One region of the Arthrobacter sp. 179 genome, then DNA from elsewhere that is predicted to be linked to it. Evidence: riboswitches for the same ligand, from Rfam matches in the RefSeq annotation. Region 1 holds a riboswitch; the other holds the start of a gene.

Region 1 (5,082 bases):
GGTCCGCGCCTGGATCGAACGCGGTGAGGTCCACCCCCGGCTCGGGCGGGTTCCCGGGCTCCACCAGGCAGACCCGGATCCCGCTGGAGACTGATTGGTCTGGATCGCGGTCTCCGCAAGGCTTCGCTGCGTCAGGTGCGGACGCGCCGTATCACCTCCGGGCCGTGGACGGCTACATGACATAGTCCATATACCGACGACCGCTCCGGGCAACCGCCTGCGTTCCTGCCAGGGGAGCAGCTGCAGAAGTTGCCCGGAACGTTGGAGGCGCCCGTTGCCTCCCGTGCGGACGCCGTCGTCGTACCCGGTGGATCAGTCGGTGCCGTTGCCGACGGGGATCGTCGCCTGGAGGTAGATGCTGGACCCCGAATCCGCGAATTCACGGCTCTTCGCCTGCAAACCGGCTTCGATGTCATCGGCCAGTGCCCGTTGGCGTTCGGTTCCCCCGAACTCCTCGCGGATGTCCTGGGAGATCCGCATCGAACAGAACTTCGGCCCGCACATGGAACAGAAGTGCGCGGTCTTGGCCGGCTCCGCAGGCAGCGTCTGGTCGTGGAACCGCTGGGCCGTGGCCGGATCCAGACCCAGGGCGAACTGGTCGTTCCAGCGGAACTCGAAGCGCGCGGCCGACAGGGCATCGTCGCGGGCCGTCGCCCCGGGATGCCCCTTGGCCACATCGGCGGCATGCGCGGCGATCTTATAGGTGATCACCCCGGTCTTCACGTCGTCCTTATCCGGCAGCCCCAGATGCTCCTTCGGGGTCACATAGCAGAGCATCGCCGTGCCGTAACGGGCGATCTCGGTGGCCCCGATGGCGCTGGTGATGTGGTCGTAGCCGGGGGCCGTATCGGTCACCAGCGGACCCAGGGTGTAGAACGGCGCCCCGTCGCAGAGCTCCTGCTGACGCTCGACGTTCTCGCGGACCAGATGCAGCGGGATATGTCCGGGTCCTTCCACCATCACCTGCACGTCGAACTGCCAGGCCCTGCGGGTCAACTCGGCCAGGGTATCGAGCTCAGCGAACTGGGCGGCGTCGTTGGCATCGGCCAGGGAGCCGGGGCGCAGCCCGTCACCGAGGGAGAAGGCGACGTCGTAGCGGGCGAAAATGGCGCAGAGCTCGTCGTAATGGGTGTAGAGGAAGTTCTCCTGGTGGTGGGCCAGGCACCACCCGGCCATGATCGATCCACCGCGGGAGACGATGCCGGTGACCCGGTCGGCGCTCAAGGGCACATGGCGCAGCAGCACCCCGGCATGAATGGTCATGTAGTCCACGCCCTGTTCGCATTGCTCGATGACGGTGTCGCGGAAGATCTCCCAGGTCAGTTTCGATGCATCCCCATCGACCTTCTCCAGCGCCTGGTAGATCGGCACGGTGCCGATGGGCACCGGGGAATTGCGGATCAGCCATTCGCGGGTGGTGTGGATGTCATCGCCGGTGGACAGGTCCATCACCGTATCGGCGCCCCATTGGGTGGCCCAGGTGAGCTTGTCGACCTCCTGGGCGATCGAGGAGGTGATGGCCGAGTTGCCGATGTTGGCGTTGATCTTGACCAGGAAGGCCTTGCCGATGATCATCGGCTCGGATTCGGGATGGTTGATGTTCACCGGGATGATCGCCCGTCCGGCGGCGACTTCGCGGCGGACCAATTCGACGTCGCAGTTCTCGCGCAGCGCCACATAGCGCATCTCGTCGGTGAGGGTGCCCTGTCGGGCGTAATGCATCTGCGTGACGGTACGCCCCTGGTGCGAGCGCCTCGGTACCGGGGTCGTGCCGCTCCATTCTGCCGAGGCGGCCCCGCGACGCACGGCGGACCGGCCGTCGTCGTGCAGGGTGCGTTGGCGACCGGCGTATTCGGCGGTGTCACCCCGGGCGGTGATCCATCGGGTGCGCGGACGCGGGAGGCCGACGGTCGGTTCGGAGCCCGGACCGGCGGTCCGATACGCCAGATGGGGCTCGTTGGCGCTGCCGTCGGGGGAATCCGCCAGGCAGATCGCGGTGACCGGGACCCGCAGGCCGTGTTCCGGATCCTCGATCCACTGCAACCGGTGCTGTGGGTGCTGTTCCCACGCGGTGGCGGACGGGGTGGTGGGTTTTACTGTGGAATCGCTCATTTGAGCCCTCAACTTCCTACGCCGGCATGACCCGGACAGGTTCGACGGTCGCGAGCGGTGGCAGCTCGATCTCAGCCCCTCCTGGGGCACCCGTGTGGACGTTGCGAGCGTAACGGAGCGGCCCGCGATCTGGCTAATCCAGTTCGCGGGCCGCTCCGGTGTGGCGCCCCTCCGGGGCAGCGGGCTCGTGCCTAGGCGGCAAGCCAGAGGTCGGGACCGAAGACCTCGTAGTGGATGTTCCGCGGGGCCACGCCGGCGGCGATGGCCTGGCTGCGCACCGCACGCATGAATGGCAGCGGACCGCAGAGGTACATCCGGGCATCCTCGGGCAGCTCGACGCCGGTCAGGTTCATGAACCCCTCGACGGCCTGCAGGTCCGCGGTGGTGCCGGTGGTGTCCTCGAGCCACAGGCGCATCTCGACGTTGGGCAGCTGCTCCACGGCGGCGAGCATCTGGTCCTTCAGCGCCCAGTTCGATTCCATGGCCTCGGCGTGGAGCACCAGCACCTGGCGGTCCGACCCGGTGGAGACCAGCGACTGCAGGGCCGAGGCGCTCGGGGTGCACCCGATGCCGGCGGTGGCGATGATGATCGGCCCGCCCTCCATGTCCAGGGTGATGTCACCGTAGGGGTTGGACAGTTCCACGACGTCGCCGACCTCGAGATTGCGGTGCATGAAGGGGGAGACCTCCCCGCCTTCATCCAGCTTGGTGGTCAACACCCGCTCGGTGGTGGATTCGACGTTGTCGGAGAGGGAGTACTGGCGGCACTGGCGCAGCCCGTCGGCCAGCGGCACGCGGATGCTCACGAACTGGCCGGGCTTGGCCACCGTGACGGCGGTGTCATCGGCCGGCTCGAAGCGGAACGTCATGCAATCCTGGCCGGAAGCCTCCGTGGAGGTGACCTTCCATGGGGCGTAGATCCGGTCGTTGGCCTGTTCGGCGTAGAGGCCCTTTTCGATCTTGACCAGGGCGTCGGCCATCAGCCAGTAGACCTCGGACCAGGCGGCGACGACCTCTTCGGTGGCTGCTTCGCCCAGATCCTCGGCGATGGCCGCGAACAGGTGGTCGAAGACGATCTGGTACTGGTCGGGCTGGATGCCCAGCGACGTGTGCTTATGGGCGATGCGGGACAGCACTGATTCGGGCAGCGATTCGGGGTGTTCGATCAGGTGGGAGGCGAAGGCGGCAATGCTGCCGGCCAGGGCCTGTTGCTGGGCTTCGTTCTTCTGGTTGGCGCGACTGAACAAGCCGTCCAGGAGTTCAGGACGTGCCGCAAACATCCCGGCATAGAACTTCTTGGTGATCTCACCGATCCGTTCGCCAATCACGGGAAGTGTCGCCTGGACGACGGGGCGGGACGTTTCTGAGAGCATCGAATCTCCTCGAGGTCGAATTACTTGCGTCTGATCCGCAAGTATTATGATACATTTCTACACCTTGTAGAAAACTGGGGCAAATCGGCTATCGCGAAATGGGAAAAGGAAGGGGGACCAGCGCCGGGGAGGACGCCAGATCGCGGATCGACCAGTGGTCCAGCTCCTGGTAGAAGGCCTCCTGGGCGCGCGCCAGGGCTGTGCGGAGCCGGCAACCGGCGATCAATGGGCAGGCGGCCGTGCCGTCGTCGGTGGTGCACTGGGCGAGATCGCCCTGCCCCTCGAGGCTGCGCAGCAACGTGCCGGCGCCGAGGGACAGCCCCGATTCGTTGATCTGCACGCCACCGGTGCGCCCGCGTTTGACGTCGATGTGTTTCAACTGGCCGAGCTTGTGCACGGCCTTGGAGACCTGGTTGTAGGGGATGTCGATTGCCTCGGCGATCTCCCGGGTCCTCAGCAGGGGATCGGACCGGGCGGCGAGCAGCATCAGGATGCGCAGGCACACATCGGAAAAGGCGTTGATCTTCATGATGTCGACGCCCGGTCCCCACGGATCAGGCCCAGATCCTCAAATCAGCTGGTTCGGGGGTGGGCTCCTGGAAGGTCCACTCGCTGCCTTCGGCGGCGGGGGAGGCATAGGGCTGGATGATGGCCACTGCCCCGCCGAGGCTGTGCTCCGCCAGGGCATGGACGGCGTCGACATCCTCCTGCAGCAGGGTCACATCGGAGACCAGGGCCACGGCCACGAAGTTCTCACGCTGACCGATCAGCAAGGTGACCAGGTCATCCATCATGACTTCGGCATCGATATCCGCTTCGGGATCCTCGTCGTCCTCATCGGGTTGGACCGCCAGCAGGCGCAGTTCCCCTTCGGCCTCGCCGTCGGGCTCCAGGCCGATGGCGAAGGGCAGGAAGACCCCGTTGGTTTCAAGCTGTTCGCGGGCGACGCCCAAGGCGGTGCCGAGCACCTTGTTCAAGTCCTGGTGGGCGGCCTCACCGAGTTCGGCCAGCCGGTTTTCCGTGGGGTTTTCGCTCATGCATTGCTCCTGACAAGGGTGAGGACCGCGTCGCGGACGCGTTCCATGGTCGGGGTGTCTACGGCTTCCCCGTTATAACGGAGGAAGGGTTCGGTGTTGGAGGGGCGGAGGTTGAACCAGAAGGATCCGTCCGTGGCCTTCACCGTGGTGCCGTCCAGCCTATCGACCACCGTCTCCGGGGTCGAAAAGCTCTCCAGCACCCGGGCCACGGCCGCGTCCTTGTCCTCGACCTCGGAGTTGATCTCGCCCGAGGAGAAATACGGTTCGTATTCGGCGGCCAGATCTCCCAGGGCACGGTCCTGGGAGCCGAGGGCGGCCAGCACATGCATCGCGGCGAGCATGCCGGTGTCCGCGTTGTAGAAATCGCGGAAGTAGTAGTGGGCGCTGTGTTCGCCACCGAAGACGGCCCCCTCGGCGGCCATGACCGCCTTGATGAAGGAGTGGCCCACCCGGGTGACCACCGGCCGTCCGCCGTCGTGTTCCACCAGTTCGGGGACCGCGCGGGAGGTGATGAGGTTGTGGATGATCACCGGGGTCTGCTCGCCGGCGGCCTGCGCCCG
Region 2 (5,082 bases), on a different contig from region 1:
CTGCTGCCCATCCTGGGCGCCGCCCTGGCCTTCGTGCTGCGACGGCACCCGCTGGCCCAGCGCACCGCGACGATCGGGACCCTGTGCCTGACCCTCGCCCTGGAATCCTGGCTCCTGGTATCGGCCTGGAGACATGGGGCGCAAGCGGTCGTCATCGGCGGATGGGCCCCACCGTTCGGGATCTCCATGGTGGTCGACGAGTTCTCCGCACTGATGCTCGTGGTCTCCACGGCGGTCAGCCTGACCGTGCTGCTCTACGCCACCGGCCAAGGCATGGCCGACGGGGACGAGGACGGGCCCATCTCGGTGTTCCACCCCGCCTACCTGATCCTGGTCGCCGGGGTGTCCAACGCCTTTCTGGCCGGCGACCTGTTCAACCTCTACGTCGGTTTCGAAATCCTGCTGACCGCCTCCTACGTGCTGCTGACCCTGGGCGGGACCACGGCCCGGATCCGTGCGGGGGTCACCTATGTGGTGGTCTCGGTGGTCTCCTCGATCCTGTTCCTGCTGGCGATCGGGCTGGTCTACGCCGCGACCGGGACCGTGAACATGGCCGATCTGGCCGGCAAGCTCGCCGAGATCGACCCCGGAACCCAACAGATCCTGCATGTGATGCTGCTGGTCGCCTTCGGCGTCAAGGCCGCGGTGTTCCCGCTGTCCTTCTGGCTCCCCGACTCCTACCCGACGGCTCCTGCGCCGGTGACGGCCGTGTTCGCCGGCCTGCTGACCAAGGTGGGTGTCTATGCGATCATCCGGACCGAAACCCTGCTCTTCCCCGGGGGCCGGCTGAACACGGCGCTGCTGGTGGTCGCCCTGCTGACCATGCTCGTGGGGATCCTCGGCGCCCTCGCCCAGGCCGACTTCAAACGCATGCTCTCCTTCACGTTGACCAGCCACATCGGCTACATGATGTTCGGGGTCGCCACCGGCAGCGCCGTCGCCCTGGCGGCCACCGTCTACTACGTGGCCCACCACATCATCGTGCAGACCTCGCTGTTCCTGGTCGCCGGGCTGATGGAACGCCGGGGCGGGACCTCGAACGTGGACCGGCTCGGGTCGTTGGCCAAGCTGTCACCGGTGCTGGCGGTACTGTTCTTCATCCCGGCGATGAACCTGGCCGGCATCCCGCCGTTCTCCGGGTTCCTGGGCAAGGTCGGGTTGCTGCGCGGCGGCGTGGACCTGGGGACCCCGCTGGCCTGGGTCCTGCTGGCCGGGGCCCTGGTGACCTCCCTGCTGACCCTGTTGGCCGTCGCCCGGGTCTGGAACCGGGCGTTCTGGCGTCGCGCCGAGGACGCCGAGGACGCCGACCCGATCCTGCTGATCGCCGCGGAGGAGGCCCGCCGTCCCGCCACCGGGACGACCGGCGTCAAAACCCAGCCACATCGCCTGAGCGGACGGGGGGATGCGGCCGTGCTGCCCCCGACCATGGTCTTCGCCACCGGGGTGCTGGTGGCCCTGGGGGTGGCCCTGACCATCTTCGCCGGGCCGCTCTTCGACCTGGCCGACCAGGCCTCGCAGCAGATGCTCGAACGCACGCCCTACATCGAGGCCGTCCTGGGCGCCTCCGAGACGGGAGGCGGACGATGAGCCCGCACCGGCATCCGCGTCCGGCACGGCCCTCGGAACTGCTCACCGGGGCCCGCAGCGCCCGGACCAGGGCACGACGGCGTCGTGCCCGCTTCCTGATCGAACTTCCCCTGATGTTGTGGCTGGTCCTGGTGTGGGGCGCCCTCTGGCGGGACTTCAGCCCCGGGAACCTGATTTTCGGGTTCGTCATCGCCCTGGGGGTGGTGACGACCTTCAAACTGCCTCCCGTGGAGCTCTCCGGCCGGTTCAACCCCTGGCAGGGGCTGGTGTTCACGGTGTTGTTCCTGCGTGAAATCGTGCGGGCGAGCATCCAGGTGGTGCTCGTGGTCCTCCGGCGCGGGCCGAAGGTGCGCAACGCGGTCATCGGCATCCGCATGCGCAGCCAGGAAGACCTCATGGCCACGGTCCTGGGGCATGTGCTGACCCTCATCCCGGGGTCCTTCGTCGTGGAGATCGACCGGACGACCTCCACGCTTTACCTGCACGTGCTGGACATCAACACCGTCCAGGAGGCCGAGGACTTCCGGCGGCAGGTCAGGTCCATCGAAGCGAGGATCATCCGGATGATGGGCAGCCGGGAGGAACTGGCGGCCCTGGACGCCGAGGGCCCCGCAGGCCCCGACCCCGCAGCACGAGCGAACCGATCGATGAAGGAGCACCCATGATCATCGTCGCTGCCTGGATCGCCGGGGTCGCCCTGGCGCTTGGCGCCGTCATGGCACTGATCCGGTTGGCCAGGGGCCCGTCGATCCTGGACCGGACTCTGGCCCTGGACGTCCTGTTGATCATCATCCTGTGCGGACTCTGCGTGGACATGGTCGTGAACCGGCATCTGAACCACATCGTGTTCATCGTCGTCGGGTCGCTGGTGGCCTTCATCGGTTCGGTCACCATCGCCCGCTACGTCACCGATCGGAGGGGGCAATGATCGTGCTTGGACTGACCGAGGGCGGGATGCTGGACCAGGTCCTGGACTGGATCGTGGTGATCAGCATGGTCTCCGGGGCTCTGCTGTCCGTGGCCGCAGGCATCGGCCTGCTGCGTTTCCCGGACCTCTTCTCCCGCATGCACGCGGCCACGAAACCGCAGGTCCTGGGATTGTTCCTGATGCTGCTCTCCGTCGCCCTGCAGATCAGGGCCTGGTCCGCGGTGCCGATACTGGTGCTGGCCTGGTTCTTCCAGCTGCTCACCGCCCCGGTGACCGCCCATATGGTCGGTCGTGCCGGCTACCGGACCCGGCACCTCAAACAGGAGACGCTGGTCCTCGACGACCTCAATGAAGTGGTCTCCGAGGCCCAGCGCCGCCTGGACGAAGGCCGCTGACGAGGATCAGACCTCGTCGGCCGTGTGGTTGAAGCGGGCAATGGCCCGCTGCGTGCCACGGTTGGTCAGGACCTGGATCACTGCGGACACCACGGCGGAGACCACAGCGAACCCGAGCGCATGACGCATCGATGCCTCGGCCTGGGCTTCCTTGTCGTTCGGCTTCGGGGGGTTCTCTCCGGTGACCTTGTACCAGATGGTGTCCACGAGCTTGCCGCCGACGAAGCCGGCGCCGATCGACACGACCGCGCCGACGATCTTCAATAATGCGTTCACGAACGATTCTCCCGTCGGTAGGTGATTACCTGCCCAGCATAACGCGCTGTAGACTCGGCCCTACTGAATCACCTACGACAGGGGAGCGTCGCCGACCGGCCACGGCCGGAATCTTCGACGCTGAGAGTGCGGAACACCGCAGACCCTCGAACCTGCTCCGGCTCGTACCGGCGAAGGGAGTCGAGAATCTCAGGACCCGCGGAACCGCCGCGGGGTCCTCCCCTCCTTGGACCCAAGGAGGAACACCACATGAGCAGCACCCTCTCGGCGGCACCGACCGCCCGTTACACCTGGCGCGTCGTGGACATCGTCGTCGCCTCCGTCATCGCCGTGGCCTCCGGGGTGATCTTCTGGGCCTGGAACACCACCCACCACGCCTTCGACTTCATCTTCGTGGCCTTCCCGCCCTCATCCGCCCTGCTGGCCGGAATGTGGCTCTTCCCCGCCGTCCTGGGGGCACTGATCATCCGCAAACCAGGGGCCGCACTGTTCTGCGAGATGGTAGCCGCGGTCGTTTCCTCGCTCCTGGGCTCCGAATACGGCTGGACGGTCTGGGCCTCGGGGATCATCCAGGGCCTCGGCGCCGAAATCGTCTTCGCCGTGCTGCTCTACCGCCGCTGGTCGCTGCCGGTGGCGCTGTTCGCCGGGCTGCTGACCGGGATCTTCGGTGGAGTGAACGACGCCTTCGTCTTCTCCTGGTTCCCCGACTACACCGAGAGCATGAAACTGGCCTATGTGGTGTTCATGGCCATTTCGGGCCTGGTCATCGCCGGATTGGGATCCTGGGCACTGACCCGGGCCCTGTCGCGAACCGGGGCCTTGTCCTCGATGGCGTCGCGGAAGGCCGCCCAGGAACGGGTCCTGGGTTGAACCGATGACACATGATGCACCGACCGGGGCCCGGGGCCCTTCACCGGCCACCGGGGTCGGCGACGTCCGCGCGGCGGCGGTCAGGGCCAGCGGTTGGGGATGGCAGCATGCCGGACGCGAGGAGCCCGCCGTGCTGGGGCTGGACCTGGACATCGACGCCGGGGAGAAGGTGTTGCTCGTCGGCCCGTCCGGGGCCGGTAAATCGACCCTCATGCATGCCCTGGCCGGGGTGTTGCAGGACGATGAGGACAACGCCTCCGCAGGGGAACTGCTCATCGATGGCCGACCCGCCGCGGCCGCCCACGGCCGGACCGGGCTGATGCAGCAGGACCCCGAGACCCAGATCGTCCAGGCCCGGGTGGGGGACGACGTCGCCTTCGGGGCGGAAAACCTTTCGGTGGATCCGGAACTGATCTGGCCCCGCGTCATCGAATCCCTGCACGCCGTCGGGCTCAGCCTGCCCCTGGACCACCCCACCTCCTCCCTGTCGGGGGGACAGAAGCAACGACTGGCCCTGGCCGGGATCCTGGCCATGCGCCCGGGACTGGTCCTGCTGGACGAACCCACCGCGAACCTCGACCCCGAGGGGGTGCTGGAGGTCCGTGACGCAGTGATCGACGCCGTGGGCGCCAGCGGGGCGACGATGATCATCGTCGAACACCGGCTGGCGGCCTGGGCCGACGCCGTGGACCGCGTGATCGTCCTGGAGCCCGGCGGCGGCATCGCCTACCAGGGCACACCGGCCCGGCTCTTCGCCCCCGGACCCATCCGGGACCGGCTCATCGACGCCGGGGTCTGGGTTCCCGGCCACACTCCCGTGCTGCCGGCCCGGCCGAAGCCGGCAGCACCGGCCGCCGGCCTGTTGAGGGGACGGGGGTTGGCCGTGTCCAGAACGGCCCAGGGTCCTGCCGCCGTATCGGGTCTTGACCTGCGGATCGACGCCGGGCAGGCGCTGTGCATCACCGGGGCCAACGGGGCGGGCAAATCAACACTGGCGTTGACCCTGGCCGGGCTGCTGCCCGAACG

What was found. Region 1 has a riboswitch for thiamine pyrophosphate ahead of thiC (phosphomethylpyrimidine synthase ThiC). Riboswitches for the same ligand answer to the same signal wherever they lie in the genome.
Region 2: linked by a shared signal. The riboswitch ahead of ACT3UE_RS14140 (ECF transporter S component) and the one ahead of thiC (phosphomethylpyrimidine synthase ThiC) in region 1 are both predicted to bind thiamine pyrophosphate.

Annotation. Positions count from the first base shown of each region.
Region 1 is NZ_JBQSYU010000014.1:43,581-48,662, forward strand. It holds gene ACT3UE_RS09930 (alpha/beta fold hydrolase) at 1-94, shown strand, start outside; gene thiC (phosphomethylpyrimidine synthase ThiC) at 313-2,112, opposite strand; TPP riboswitch at 2,109-2,216, opposite strand; gene ACT3UE_RS09940 (globin domain-containing protein) at 2,304-3,485, opposite strand; gene ACT3UE_RS09945 (RrF2 family transcriptional regulator) at 3,574-4,014, opposite strand; gene ACT3UE_RS09950 (hypothetical protein) at 4,040-4,522, opposite strand; gene ACT3UE_RS09955 (phosphomannomutase/phosphoglucomutase) at 4,519-5,082, opposite strand, start outside.
Region 2 is NZ_JBQSYU010000028.1:21,418-26,499, reverse strand. It holds gene ACT3UE_RS14165 (Na+/H+ antiporter subunit D) at 1-1,587, shown strand, start outside; gene ACT3UE_RS14160 (Na+/H+ antiporter subunit E) at 1,584-2,252, shown strand; gene ACT3UE_RS14155 (monovalent cation/H+ antiporter complex subunit F) at 2,249-2,515, shown strand; gene mnhG (monovalent cation/H(+) antiporter subunit G) at 2,512-2,910, shown strand; gene ACT3UE_RS14145 (DUF4235 domain-containing protein) at 2,917-3,186, opposite strand; TPP riboswitch at 3,256-3,382, shown strand; gene ACT3UE_RS14140 (ECF transporter S component) at 3,436-4,056, shown strand; gene ACT3UE_RS14135 (ATP-binding cassette domain-containing protein) at 4,061-5,082, shown strand, end outside.